2 regions of the Alkalicoccus luteus genome follow, and region 1 is predicted to be linked to the other one. Evidence: predicted binding sites of a transcription regulator. Region 1 holds the regulator's gene; the other holds the start of a gene.

Region 1 (7,182 bases):
CTTGTAACGGACCGACACGTCATCAAGCTGAAGCACGTCGTTCCCGCTCTGCCGGTCAATTTGAAAGCGGAAGGAAGCTGATTTGTCGTCATCCTTCGGCCGGTCCATAACGTCCATCCGCTCGAGCTGCTTGCGGCGGCTTTTGGCGCGGTTGCTCGTGGAGGCACGGGCCAGGTTACGCTGGACGAAGTCTTCCAGCTTCTTTTTTTCCTCCTGCTGCTTTTCGTATTGCTTCATGTCGAGCTCGAGCTGCTTCGCTTTTTGGTCGAGATAGCTGGAGTAATTGCCAGTAAAACGGCGCGTGCGCTGGAAGGACAGCTCATAGACCGTATCCACGACTTTGTCGAGGAAATAGCGGTCGTGCGATACGATAAGTACAGCACCGTCATAGCCGCTTAAATAGCCTTCCAGCCACGTCAGCGTCTCAATATCCAAGTGGTTGGTCGGCTCATCAAGAATCAGCAGATCCGGCCGTGACAGAAGCAGCTTCCCGAGGGCAAGCCTCGTTTTCTGACCGCCGCTGAGCGACGAAACCGGCGTATCATAATCAAACGACTGAAAATGCAGGCCCGTCAAAATACTGCGGATATCGGCTTCGTATTGGAAACCGCCGCGCTGTTGAAACTGAAGCTGAAGCTGGTCATATTCTGCGAGCACTTTTTCGCTGCCTTCGGCCATTTTCTCTTCGAGGCGTCGAAGCTCCTGTTCCATCGCGCGCAGATCGGTGAAAACCGTCAGCATTTCTTCCCAGATCGACCGTTCCGACTGCAGTCCGCTGTCTTGAGCGAGATAGCCGATCGATACCTCTTTCGGGATCATAAGATGCCCGTCATCATGATCGTATTCGCCGGAAAAGACGCGCAGAAGCGTAGACTTTCCAGCTCCATTCCGGCCGACGAGGGCGATCCGTTCCCGGCTCTTAATTTCCATTTTCACGTTAGCCAGCACCTGTTCAGATCCAAAAAACTTGGACAGCTGCGAGCATTGCAGTAATATCATGGCGGTTCATCCTCTTCTGTCAGTTCATTCTTCTCCTTCTCCAGTGTACATGAGCTGCCTTGCACAGGCAAAGCATGCATTGAAAAAGCGAATAGTGTACAATGGATGGTGGAAATGTGAGGTGGAAGCATGAGTGACTTAACACACTTTAATGAAGAAGGCAGGGCGCGCATGGTGGATATTTCCGATAAGGAAATCACAAAGCGGACAGCCCGGGCGCTTTCAAGCGTGGAAGTTAATGAAGAGATATATACGAAGATCCGCGCCGGGCAAATCGGCAAAGGAGATGTGCTGCAGGTGGCGCAAATTGCAGGCATTATGGCAGCTAAAAATACGGCAGACATCATCCCGATGTGTCATCCGCTCCCGCTTTCAGGCGTGGATGTTTCTTTCGACTGGATTGTGAAGGAGCAAACATATACACTGAAGATAGAAGCAGCTGTTAAAACGACAGGAAGAACAGGTGTCGAAATGGAAGCGTTAACATGCGCATCCGCTGCAGCGCTTACGGTTTACGATATGTGCAAGGCCGTTGATAAAGGGATGGTCATTGGTCCGACCTACCTGAAAGAAAAGACAGGCGGCAAAAGCGGCGACTTCTCACGAGAGAGCAGCGACCGCTAAAGGACAGGGGGATATGGAATGATGGATATTGATCAGGCAAAAATACCGCAGGCGACCGCTAAACGGCTGCCGCTGTACTACCGCTTTTTAGAAGGACTGCAGGCATCCGGTAAGCACCGCGTGTCGTCGTCTGAGCTGAGCGAAGCAGTAAAGGTGGACTCTGCCACGATCCGCCGCGATTTTTCCTACTTCGGTGCGCTCGGTAAAAAAGGCTACGGCTATAACGTCAGCTATCTGCTTTCGTTTTTCCGCAAGACACTCGACCAGGATGAGCTGACACAGGTAGCGCTCATCGGCGTCGGAAATCTAGGCACAGCCTTTTTGAAGTACAACTTCAGCAAAAGCAATAATACCCGGATCGAGATGGCGTTTGATGTCGACGAATCAGTGGTTGGAGAAGTGATTGGCGAGGTGCCGGTGCATCATTTTAAAGACCTCGGCAAGCATATTGAAGGAAAAGTGGAAGTGGCGATTCTGACTGTACCATCCCAGCATGCACAGGGGATTGCAGAGGAGCTAGTGGAAGCGGGCATTAAGGGTATTCTAAATTTCACGCCGGCAAGGCTGTCGCTGCCGGATCACGTCCGTGTCCACCACATCGACCTCTCCGTTGAGCTGCAGTCGCTGATTTACTTTATGAAGCATTATCCGCTTTCATGATAAAGCTGAAACCGAGCCGTCCCGGAAACGGGGCGGTTTTTATGATGGAGGAAAGCCGAGGGTCTCAATCGCTGCTCGGGGCAAAGGGCCATGCATTATGATAGGATAGAAAAAGATTCGTTAATCGAAAGAAAATGAAGGTGACATCATGGCACGTATACCTCAAAAGTGGCTCGTCGTCATATCAGTGCTGCTCGGTACATTTACAGTCATTTTAAATAACAGTATGTTGAATCCGGCTGTCCCGCACCTAATGCAGGTGTTCGACTCCGGAGCCGTCGCGACAGGCTGGGTGATTACGATCTTTATGGTCGTCATGGGCATGACGATGCCGCTCACCGGCTATTTAGGTGATAAATTCGGCAAAAAGCAGCTGTTCATGGTCGGGCTCGCAATTTTTTTAACCGGCTCCGTTCTTGGGTCCATGTCGTGGGACTTGAGCTCGCTCATCTTTTTCCGCGGGCTTCAAGGCGTCGGGGGCGGCATTATGATGCCGCTCTCGCTCGCGCTTATTTTTGAAGTGTTCCCAAAGGGAGAGCGCGGGCTTGCGACCGGCGTCTGGGGCATAGCCGCCATGATGGCGCCGACCATTGGACCGACGCTTGGCGGAATAATTATCGAATTTGGCACGTGGGAGTGGCTCTTTCTCTGCAACCTGCCAACCGGGATATTAGGTCTCGCCTTCTCCTGGCGCTATCTGCGGCAGACGAAAAAGGTGGATGATATCCGCTTCGACCTGCCGGGCTTTCTAACAGTGACGGCCGGCGTCGGCGCGATTCTATTTGCGCTCGGGCGTATGAATGAGCTGGCTCAGCTGTATAATCCGGTCAATCTCTCACTCGTGACGGTCGGGCTTGCTCTGCTTGTTCTGTTTACGCGAATTGAGCTGAAAAGTCCCCAGCCGCTGCTTGATCTGTCCGTGTTTCAGGCAAGGGCGTACACCTACAGCGTTGTGGTAGCGATGATCAGTTCGATTATGCTCTTCAGCGGCATCTTTTTAATCCCGCTGCTCATTCAGAATGTCTACGGCCTAGGTGCCGTCATGACCGGTCTGGCCTTTTTGCCGGCAGCTCTTTTATCCGGCATCTTTATGACGGTCGGAGGGAGGATGCTTGATAAGATCGGTCCGGCTCTTCCTGTCACCGCCGGACTGTCGATCATGGCTGTTGGAACGGCTGTGCTCGGATTCATGCAGCTGGAAACAGCGGTCTGGATTGTGATTGCGGTGAACGCGGTTCGCGGAATCGGCATGGGGCTTGCACAGATGCCGGCGACAACAGCCGGTATGAACGCGATTCCGGAAAAATTTGTGTCGCGCGGTTCAGCTATGAACAACGTATTCCGGCAAATGAGCTCAGCGTTTGGTATCGTATTCGTTTCCATCTATTTTGAAGTGCGCCGCGGTCAGATTATGGCCGTAAACGGCAGCACGATTGAACAGGCAAGCCTGACGGCAATCAACGAAGGCTTTCTGATCGTTGCCGTACTCGGATTCCTTTCGATTCCGGCAGGTATTCTGCTCGGGCAGGAACACAGGCGCCAGCAGCGTCAGGCATAAACCGCCATACCGGCGCGGGTGATCTGGGAACCGATCCGCCCGCGCCCTTTCTGAATCAGTCCTTCGCGGTCCAGCTGTTCAACGATGCGGCGGATTTGTTGCAGGGTGAGGGGGGCAGCCTCCTGCTCCAGCTGTTTTAAGCTTTTCCGTGTACCGTCGCGAAGCAAATCCAGAATAATCAGGTGATCCGGCGTTAAGCTGCTTGCAGGACGGGCAAACACCGTGGCCGGCAGGTCATCGGTAGAAATAACGTCACCGCCAAGCGTCACCGCGTAAGCAAGACAGCTTTTCAGCTCGCGGATATTGCCTGGCCAGCTGTAGGAGGTAAGCGCCTCCAGCGCAGCTTCCGACAGAGCATTGCCCTCCGGCAAAAACGCTTGCACGAGAAGCGGAATATCCTGCGTACGCTCGCGCAGCGGCGGAATTGTCAATGGGAGGACGCGCAGCCGATAGAACAAATCAGCACGAAAGCGTCCCTGCTCAACTTCTTCATCCAACACCTTGTTCGTTGCTGTCACAATTCGCACATCAACCGGAATATTGCGGCTTCCGCCGACGCGGCGGATTTCGCCCTCTTGAAGCACACGCAGCAGCTGTCCCTGCACGTTTGGGCTCAAATCCCCGATTTCATCCAAGAAAAGCGTGCCGCCTGAGGCAAGCTCAAACAGACCGCGGCGGCCGCCTTTTTGCGCACCGGTAAACGTCCCCTCTTCATAGCCGAACAGCTCGCTTAACAGCAGGCTTTCTGTCATGGCACCGGCATTCACCGCGAAAAAGGGACCTTGCCAGACAGGAGAGTTATGATGCACGGCATGAGCGAACAGCTCTTTACCGACGCCGGTTTCTCCTTGCAGCAGAACCGGATGGAGCGAGGCGGCCATCTTCCTGGCTGCTTCTTTTGCCCGGACCATCTCCGGGTCGCGTGCAATAATGTCATCGAGCGTATACTGCGGCCGGAGACCGTCCTGCTTGGCGCGCTTTGCCGTCTGCTCAACCTCAAAGGCTGTCTCCACACTTTTCATGGTCATGATTGTGCCGGAGCCGGTGTCCGTTTTATACAGCACATATTCGTCATCCTCTCCTGACACCGTCTGGCGGCTGTCATCGCTCGTCAAAAAAGGCCCGACAGGTGTAGAAACGAGCATATCTACAGCACGCCGGCCGAGCAAGGTCGTTTCCTGCATGCCGCAGAAGGCTGCCATACGCTTGTTTGCTGCAGTGATCAAGCCTGCTGTGTCAACGGCCAGAATAGCGTCATCAACCTGATCGAGCAGATCATGGTAGTGACTCATGAGCGAGGACGTCTGTTCTTCTTCTTCGATGAGCCGCCGCTGCAGCCGAACGATCGTCTGGAGATAACGCTCCGACACTTGAGAGGCAAGCGGAAGCTCAAAGGCATCGACGATATCCAGCAGTGTTTTCATGCTGAAGGGACGGACGCCGATATCTGCAATCGTGGATATAGATGGGGGGCATTTCTCCGGCTCGCCTGGTGTAACGGCGACTGAAATACCATCGTAATACAGCTTGGACGCTTCAAGCGGCACAGGGGTCAGATGGGTCAATCCAAGCTGGAACATCGATTCAGCTGTTTCCCGAATGGATTGCGCATCATCGTTTACAATTAAGACGCGCCCTGGAGCGATATGAAGCAGGTCGTTGATGGCCTCTGGATCGATCGTGCGGATTCCTGTAATGGAATGGATGTCTGCAGATGAAACCGTATGCTCCCATTCCTGCCGTACGGAATCGGAGGAAAAGACGAGCACTTCAGCTTGGTGAAGCCACTCTGGTTTTCGTGTTTCATCAAGCGCACAGGAGCGGATCGGTAAAAAATCGCCAAGCAGCTGGCGCAGCTGGTAAAAGAGGGCATCCTCTGTTTTCTTGCTTCCTGCAATTAATCCAAGCATAGAGATTCTCCTTTTTATATGTTGTTCTACATTCTATCATAAAAACATATAAGGACTATCAAGCTTAGATCAACGATTCCCGCAGAACATAGTCGATTTCAATTTAAAAAGAGCAATGGCTGCCTAAACCTCGTCAGGCCGGCTCCGATTCAGCCAGCGCCGCTTCTTTTTGGCGTTTGAGGGAAGCTGTGCAAAAAAGTTGGCATCTATTTTGCAATTCATAAACAGCAATCTTGAAAGGAGTGGGAAAGATGCCGAAGAAAGGAATTCAAATGCCTCATACGTTTGTGATCATTTTTGGCGTGGTGGTGCTGGCAGCACTGATGACGTACTTGATCCCGATGGGGATGTTCGAAACAGAGGAAGTTACATATGACAACGCCGGGCAGGAAGATACGCGTACCGTGCTCATTCCGGATACGTTTGAGTACGAAACCGATGAAGCAGGAGAGCCTGCCCGCGAAGGAGTCAGCTTATTTGAGCCGTTTGGCGGCGCCGGATTTTTAAACTACATGTTCGAAGGACTCGTTTCCGGGGATAAATGGGGCTCGGCTGTCGGAGTCGTCGCCTTTATTCTTATCATCGGCGGTGCCTTTGGCATTATTATGCGGACGAAGGCGATTGATCAGGGAATCTTAGCGGTGATAGATAAGACGAAAGGAAGAGAAGCGCTGCTGATTCCCGTCATGTTTTTCTTTTTCTCACTGGGCGGTGCCGTGTTCGGCATGGGGGAAGAGGCGATTGCGTTTGCGATCATTCTCGTGCCGCTTGTCATTGCACTCGGCTACGATGCGATCACCGGCGTGATGATCACTTACGTGGCAACCCAGATCGGTTTTGCTACGTCGTGGATGAATCCGTTTGGTGTCGCTATTGCCCAGGGAGTTTCCGACGTGCCGGTGCTTTCTGGAACGCCGTTTCGCATGCTCATGTGGGCTGTGTTCACCGGTGTCGGCATTGCCTATACAATGTGGTACGCTTCCAAAGTAAGGCGTGACCCGGCCAAATCGTATTCACCGGAAGCAAATGCTTATTTTAAAAAGCATAACAATGTCCAGGATATTAACGGTAAGTTTACCGTTGGAGATTCGCTCGTCGTGATTACGCTTGCGCTCGGAATCGGCTGGGTTATCTGGGGTGTCGTACGGGACGCATATTATATTCCGGAAATTGCCACGCAGTTTTTCACGATCGGGCTTGTCGCAGGTGCGATCGGCGTCATTTTCAAGCTGAATGATATGACGATCAACGATGTGGCGGAGAGCTTTGGCGAAGGTGCGCAGCAGCTGCTGCCGGCAGCGCTCGTCGTCGGGATGGCAAAAGGGATCGTCATCATCTTAGGCGGCGACGATCCGGCTGCGGCATCTGTCTTAAACACGGTGCTGTACGCTGCGGGGGGACTCGTCGATGATATGCCGGAAGTGCTGTCTG
Region 2 (7,182 bases), on a different contig from region 1:
GGAAACCTCTGCCGCCCCAGAAACACTCACAGCCGATGCAGACGAAGCGCTGTATGAAGCAAAGCGGAGCGGACGCAACAAAACCCGCACCAGTTCCGTGCGGGCCGTGCAAATGTTTTAACTTAGTCTTCCGGAACGCTGCGTCTTTCTCCGAGCAGCGTTTTTAAGTCTTTCTTACGCTTTTTTGACACGAGAATATACAGGATGTCCCCGTTTTCAATTGTCGTTTCCCCATATGGTGTGACGAGTGTTTCCCCGCGGATAATCGCGTTAATTAATACGTCAGGCGGGAAGGCAATGTCTGAAAGTGTCTGACCAATCACTTTCGTCTCTTCGTTCACCGTGTATTCAATGATTTCCGCGTTCGCCTTTCCAATCGACACAAGCTCGAGAGAATGAAACGGAGTCACCTTCTTTGGACCGGTGAGTCCGAGCTTCTCTGCAGCTGGTGCAATAGAGGTTCCTTGAATTAAAGCTGAGGTTAACACAACAAAAAACACGACGTTGAAAAACAGCTGTGCATTCGGCAGACCAGCTATTAGCGGGAAGGTTGCCAATACGATCGGAACAGCACCTCGCAGCCCGGCCCAGGAAACGAGCAGCTTTTCCCTTAAACTATATGAAAAGCCGATCAATGTTAAGAAAACCGCGGCAGGACGAGCTAAGAGAATCAGCACCGCTGATAAAAATAACCCCTGAATAATAATCTCCAGTTGAAACAGTTCGCTTGGAAAGACAAGCAGCCCCAGAATAACGAACATACCAAGCTGCATCATCCATGCAAATCCCTCGTTAAAGCTGAAGATCGTGTGCCGGTAGGTAAGATCGCTGTTGCCGACCACAAGAGCAGCGATATAGACAGCAAGCAGTCCGCTGCCTCCTACGACAGCTGTCAGACTGTACGTAAGCAGCGCAAAACCCATTGCAATGATCGGATACAAACCGCTCGATTCTAAGTTAACGCGATTGATCAGCCACGATGCCGCTTTCCCTAGCAGCAAACCCGCGGCCAACCCGACGCCCATCTGAATGAAGAAGTCCCCAGCAACAGAAAGAAAACCTACACGGTCCGTAGTAAGAAGCGTAATAAAAGAGAGCGTTAAAAACATCGCCATCGGGTCATTTGTTCCCGATTCTGCTTCCAGGGTTGCTCCGAGCTTTTCGCTGATATTATGATTCTTTAATGCTGCAAAAACAGCAGCTGCGTCTGTTGAACCAACAATGGCGCCGAAAAGCATCCCTTCCAGCCAGGTTACGTCCAATACAAAACGTGCCGCAACGGCGACGATGAGCGAAGTAAGTATAACGCCGACAGTTGCGAGGAGAAGGGAAGGGACAGCAATAGGTTTTATTGTCGCCCACTTTGTCGAGAGACCACCTTCAAACAATATAATAACCAGCGCAAAAATGCCGATCAGCTGCGCCAGCGAGGCATCATCAAAGTAAATGAGTCCAAGCCCGTCACTACCGGCAAGCATGCCTATTCCAATAAATAAAATAAGGGCAGGAATACCAAAACGACTGGAGAATTTCGTGGTTAGTACGCCGATGATGAAAAAGAATGCGATCAGCATTAGAAACTGATCAGTGGAAAACATGTCTTCTATGGACAATTACGGACACCGCCTCAATAAGAATGTTGCTATTCACAAGTTTACCAGTTTAACCCGAGTATTCACAGAAAAGTATACATTCTTTCTTTTCAAACTATTATTTATACGTGGAAATGTCTACTCTCAAAGGCACCGTACGTAAAAGACTTCCCGATTAAGGGAAGCCTTAATGAAAATGATAAAACTGCCTCCTGCGAATACAATGGAATTACACAAATTAATGACGCAATCCGGCAATCTCCATTAAATCGACTGAAAAAACAAGCCCCTGGCCGGCTTCATACAGATCGGCCTCTTTTTTAACCGTTTCAATGACAGCTGATGTTTCCGCTTTGTTGACAATAAGCAGTATACAGTCGCGTTCCGGATGAATTTTCATTCCCATTAAGCTCCCATCTTTCGAGCTGTGGCCGGACGCTTGCAGTGCGTATGCGACTGCACCCCTTCCTCTTTTTCAAGCTTAGTTAATACGTCTTTTGTAATACTGCGATCGAGTACCACTATTACAGCTGCTCCATCCATACTGACTCCTCCTAACCTGTTCTTTTCAGTTCCTATTCACGAATTTAAGGGCATATAAACTTAGAAAACAGTGAAACAACCCTAAGCAAAACAATCCATCGTACTTGGGCTGTTAATAAAGTCATTTATGAGAATACTTCCTTCAATCATCACACCCACAACATGAAAGGATGGCCTCAAATCCGCTGTATCCATTGTGCGATTTTACAGCTTTAGCTGAATCGCTACTCCCACATCCGTATCCCGCGCTCTCTGGCTTCTTCCTCGACTGCGCGCAGGTCTGCTTCATACTTGTCGTCCGGCGGATAGACGACGACTTCGGCAAGACCGAGAGCGAGCAGCTTCTCCTGAAACATCGTACCGTCTTCCAGATAGACGTAGGCGAGCGTTCGGTCAAACCGATCAACCGTAGTTTCATCCTGCTCCAAATAGACGGTTTCACCCAGCAGTGCCTGCCTGGCAAAAATAGCGGCCTCATCGCCCCACGGCTCTGATTCACAGGTTGGCGGGTCGTGTCCGTGACAAATTTCTGGTGCATCTACCATGTACGGCCGTATCCGCTCCTCCCCCTCACCAGCAATTACGACATCAAACGTATCGCCATCGACAACGTGCGTGACGGTCCCTTCGCGAATATGTTCCTGTTCAATCCGATCCACATATGTATGTAACTCAAACTCCAGCTCAAACGTTTCTTCTTCCGTATGGATTCCGCAAGCTGTCAGTAAACAAACAAGCGCGAGCAGTCGTTTCACGTGCATCTCCCCTTTAGCTTATTGTAGCGAAAGCGGACCTTGTGCGCCATGATAGAAGGCTCCATCGATTTTCTAAATCGCCGCCATGGTTTAAAACGGAAGGGAATAATGATGCTTATCTTCGTCATTGTATTTGTTCTGCTCCTGCACGTCAGTGGCATATTTTATGATGTTTTATCGTCAAAAGATGGGTTACGTCGCCTCTCCCTGCTCCTTATTGGTATTTCTTTTCATGTAAGGGCTGTCACTTGTGAATCTACTCACATTACTCTTTCTTTTTCTCTATTCCCGGCGTAAAGTGGAATACAGAGATGGAGGGATGACGTATGATGGAGAGCCAGTCGCTGGAGCAGGTCGAGCAGGTCTCCCAAAAGAAAGAGAAGATATTTAACACAGGGAAAATTCGTTATTTAATACGAGCGGCGCTTGCAAGCATGTTTATCGGCTTTGGTGTGATCGTCGCTTTCCGAACGGGCAGCTACTTTTATCTGGCTGAGTCTCCGTGGGCCTATCCAATGGCCGGGCTTACGTTCAGTGTCGCCATCATTTTAATCGCTTACGGCGGTGCCGACTTATTTACAGGGGACACCTTTTATCACACGTACGCCGCCATCCGGAAAAAAATGGCGTGGGGCGTCGTTGGAAAGCTATGGACGTATACGTATATCGGCAACATCATCGGTGCTGCAGCCTTCGCCCTGCTGATTTACACGACTGGGCTGTTCAGCGATCCTGAGATCAGTGCCTTTCTGCTGACGGTCACCGACAGTAAAATGACCGATCCGGTCTCCGAGCTGTTTTTCCGGGCAGTGCTTTGTAACTGGCTGATCTGCATGGCCTTTTTCGTGCCGATGTCGATGAAGGATGATATTGCGAAAATGGCAGCAATGGTGCTGTTTGTGTTCTGCTTTTTTATCTCCGGCTATGAGCACAGCATCGCCAACATGTGCACCTTCGCGATCGCGCTCGTGCTCGACAATCCCGGAGCTGTCACACCAGAAGGCATCGTCCGCAATTTAATCCCCGTCACCGCCGGTAATATTATCGGCGGCGCCATCTTTATGGGGCTCGTCTATTACTACATTAACCGGCCGTTTATTAAAGACAGCTGATCGAAAGCCGCTTCGGGATGGAAGCGGCTTTTTTCAGTACATGCTTGTAGTACGGCATACAGCTCCACCACTTACGCATAAATGCACTTTCCATACGCATACAGCTCCACCGCTTACGCATAAAGGCACCTCTCATACGCATACAGCTCCGCCACTTACGCATAAACACACTCTTCATGCGCATATAGCTCCATCACTTTCGCATAAATGCCCCTCTCATACGCATACAGCTCCGCCACTTACGCATAAATGTACTTTCCGAACGCATCACTCACTCTCTCCTGCGGTTAGGATCAGCGGATTTGCTTTTCCAACGAAAAAAGCTCCTGTCTCAGGGAGCTTACGTGATGATATGCACGCCGGTTAACAGCAGGATTGTGCCTGCAACGACGGCTAGAAGCGGTGCGCCGGTGTAAGCGATCAAAAAGGCGATGACGCCGCCTAACATGCCGTACCAGATCGTTTCCTGCGCATACAGAATACCTGGAAAGATGAGGGCGCCGAGCACGGCGTACGGCACGTGTGAGAGCATACGGCGCAGCCAGTCAGGCCAGTTTTCTGTAGAAAGGGCGATCAGCGGCAGGATGCGCGGGATGTACGTGACAAGTCCCATGCCGATAATCATCCAGATGAATTCCTCTCTCATGTGATCCGCCTCCTGATCAGCAGCTCATAGATGACAACTGCCGTAATCACCGCGGCCATTATGGCCCAGCCGGTGTCGAGTACAAACGCGTACATCCAGTTAAAGCCTCCGCCAAGTAAAGCGAGCACGACGACAGGCCGGCCTGCGTCTTTAATCGACGGCACTAACAGGGCGATAAACAGCGCGTAGAGCGCGATTCCCATGCTCTCCTGTAAAATTGCGGGTAAAATCGCTCCGGTAAAATAGCCGACGGCCGTAAAACCGACCCAGCTGGAGTAAGCGGCGATGCCTGTTCCTAATATGTAGCCGCCCGGCACCGGCTCCTTATGCACAGACGATACGGCAAAGACCTCATCTGTCAAAAAGAAGCCGAATAAAGCCCGGTAGCGCTTCGACGTCGGCTCTGCCCGCTCATTAATCGAGGCGCTCATGAGCAGATGCCGGAAATTCACGATAAACGTCGCGAGCACAATTTCGATCATGCCGGCGCCGACCGCAATCATCGACAGCGCCATGTACTGGGCCGCTCCGGCAAACACCAGCATACTCATGAGCACCGCTTCGTACACTGTGAGGCCGGTCGAGCCGGCAAGCAGGCCGAATGCAATCGCAACCGGCATATAGCCAAACGCAATGGAAAGCCCCGCCGACAATCCTCGGCGGAGCTCGATCGTATTTGGTGCAGGTGCAGCTTGTTCCAAAACGCTCTCCTCCTTCTCGCTTCTCCTAGTTTACGACAGGAGCAGGCAGAGCTGTCAAGCGTTTCCTTCTGCTTCCTCCAGCTTCAGGCGGAACAGTTTACGGGGCCGTCCACGGCGGACTCCCTGCTCTTCTCCGGCAATTTCTGCAAAGCCCGCTTCTTCCAGCTCATGCAAAATACGCCGTGCATTGCGCTCGGAGCTTGCAAGCCATACGGCGAGGTCCTTCGACGTCACTTCCCGCTGCTGGTGATAGCGGGCGTACGCGAGAATTTTCGAGACAACGCCGGGCGACACACGGCCGCGCAGCTGATCGACCGCGCGAAGGTGTCCGCTCTGCACCGAGTAGCTGAGTGATCCTGCCTCCGGGAAGTGCTCCGTTTGCCGCTTTTCTTCGTCGACTGCATAAATCACCCGTTCTGTTGTGCGGCGCGACTGCTGCAGCGCCTCCTGCACGTGGACTTCTGCTTCCATCGCACTGTTGCCGTAGCCGATTGCCATGCGGATGTGCAGCTTCGCCTGCAGCTCCGTTTCTTCCATCACCGTAAACGGAAGAGGGCGGCGCTCTACTTCGCCGCGCGTCGTAAACAAGTGAAACAAACCGTCCCCGATCTGCACGAAGGAGCCTTTTACTTCCTCGGCATAGCGCAGCAATATTCGCTTCAAATCCAGCTCACGGTGCTTTCGTCTGAACGAATGATACTCCTCCAGGCTTGCTTCCTCGCGCACTTCGACGCCGATGACAGCGAGCTGGTGACTGCGGTACCAGTCCGCCGATCGGCGCTCGCGGATAAATTTAAGCGTTTCACTGACATCAAAGCGTGATGCCGTAATCCGGTAAACCGGGATGCCTCTGCTTTTTAACTCCTGGTACACGCGGCGGATGCACGTTAACGCGATCGTCTCCGGTGCTTTTTCATGCTCCGCTGCATGAAACTGAATAATCTCCTCAGCTGATTTATAGCCGGCATACGGATACGTTGTGACCTGCAGACCATCCAGTTCGTGCTCCTGTTTCACCTGCTGAAACTCGGCTTCGTCGATCGTATCGAGCGAGACCCGGGTCGGGTTCTCCTCCCTGAAAAACATGTCGAGCAGCGCGCCAACGAGGCTCGCCCCGTGAAGCGGCGGATAGTAGGCATTCTCGCGGTTCACGAACCCCTGCTCTACGGCATACGCGTAAGGGGCCTGACCGGAAAAAAGCCAGCAGTCCACCTTTCCGGCCGCGCCGTTCACGAGCGCTTCTGTTTCTTCCGTTGCTTCATAATGAAAGCTCGTCCAGTCAAAATCAGGGAATGGCCGCACGACCTCTTCCATCATCGTTACCGAATCTTTAGGACCGAGCAGCCCTAAACGTATTTTCACAGACATCACCTACTGACAGATTTCATGTGGTGGAAAAGAAGCTCCGTGCCTTTCACAAGGTCCTCAAGCGACGCGTGCTCCTCCGGATGATGGCTGAGTCCGTCGCGGCATGGAATGAACAAAAGTCCGGACGGCCATTTTGTCTGCATGTTCATGACATCGTGCCCTGCTCCGCTCTCCATCCCGAGGCATGTATAACCGGTTTCTTCTTCCAGTTTCTTCAGTTTATCATAGATGCCTGCGTCGAGCGTCACCGACGCATTGCGAACGATGACGTCTTTTTCGATATCGAACTGCGACTGGGACATCCAGCCGTCAATGGCCGCTTCCATTCGCTTTTTCTGCTGATCGGACACGCTGCGGATGTCGATCCCTAAGACGACGGTGCCCGGGATCACGTTCATCGCGTTTGGATAGCTTTCAATCGTACTTACGGTCGCAACGAGCGGGTAGTCATCGTAGTCGTTCAGC

The links. The regulator Rex, encoded in region 1, represses fermentation and respiration genes when NADH is low (regulators of the CRP and FNR family bind a similar motif). The targets are predictions, from matches to a motif close to TTGTGAAATATTTCACAA.
Region 2: the regulator Rex is predicted to act here: its motif matches at 3,139-3,156, upstream of ACSZLD_RS05360 (formate/nitrite transporter family protein).

The regions. Positions count from the first base shown of each region.
Region 1 covers NZ_JBPZEY010000020.1:9,928-17,109, forward strand. The annotation lists gene ACSZLD_RS16500 (ATP-binding cassette domain-containing protein) at 1-999, opposite strand, end outside; gene moaC (cyclic pyranopterin monophosphate synthase MoaC) at 1,129-1,623, shown strand; gene ACSZLD_RS16510 (redox-sensing transcriptional repressor Rex) at 1,645-2,283, shown strand; gene ACSZLD_RS16515 (MDR family MFS transporter) at 2,432-3,841, shown strand; gene ACSZLD_RS16520 (sigma-54 interaction domain-containing protein) at 3,832-5,751, opposite strand; gene yfcC (putative basic amino acid antiporter YfcC) at 6,003-7,182, shown strand, end outside.
Region 2 covers NZ_JBPZEY010000003.1:219,968-227,149, forward strand. The annotation lists gene ACSZLD_RS05335 (GGDEF domain-containing protein) at 1-121, shown strand, start outside; gene ACSZLD_RS05340 (potassium/proton antiporter) at 123-1,598, opposite strand; gene ACSZLD_RS05345 (hypothetical protein) at 1,831-1,992, opposite strand; gene ACSZLD_RS05350 (hypothetical protein) at 1,998-2,135, opposite strand; gene ACSZLD_RS05355 (thermonuclease family protein) at 2,360-2,890, opposite strand; gene ACSZLD_RS05360 (formate/nitrite transporter family protein) at 3,220-4,002, shown strand; gene ACSZLD_RS05365 (hypothetical protein) at 3,989-4,123, opposite strand; gene ACSZLD_RS05370 (AzlD domain-containing protein) at 4,343-4,648, opposite strand; gene ACSZLD_RS05375 (AzlC family ABC transporter permease) at 4,645-5,349, opposite strand; gene ACSZLD_RS05380 (hypothetical protein) at 5,404-6,711, opposite strand; gene ACSZLD_RS05385 (M20 family metallo-hydrolase) at 6,717-7,182, opposite strand, start outside.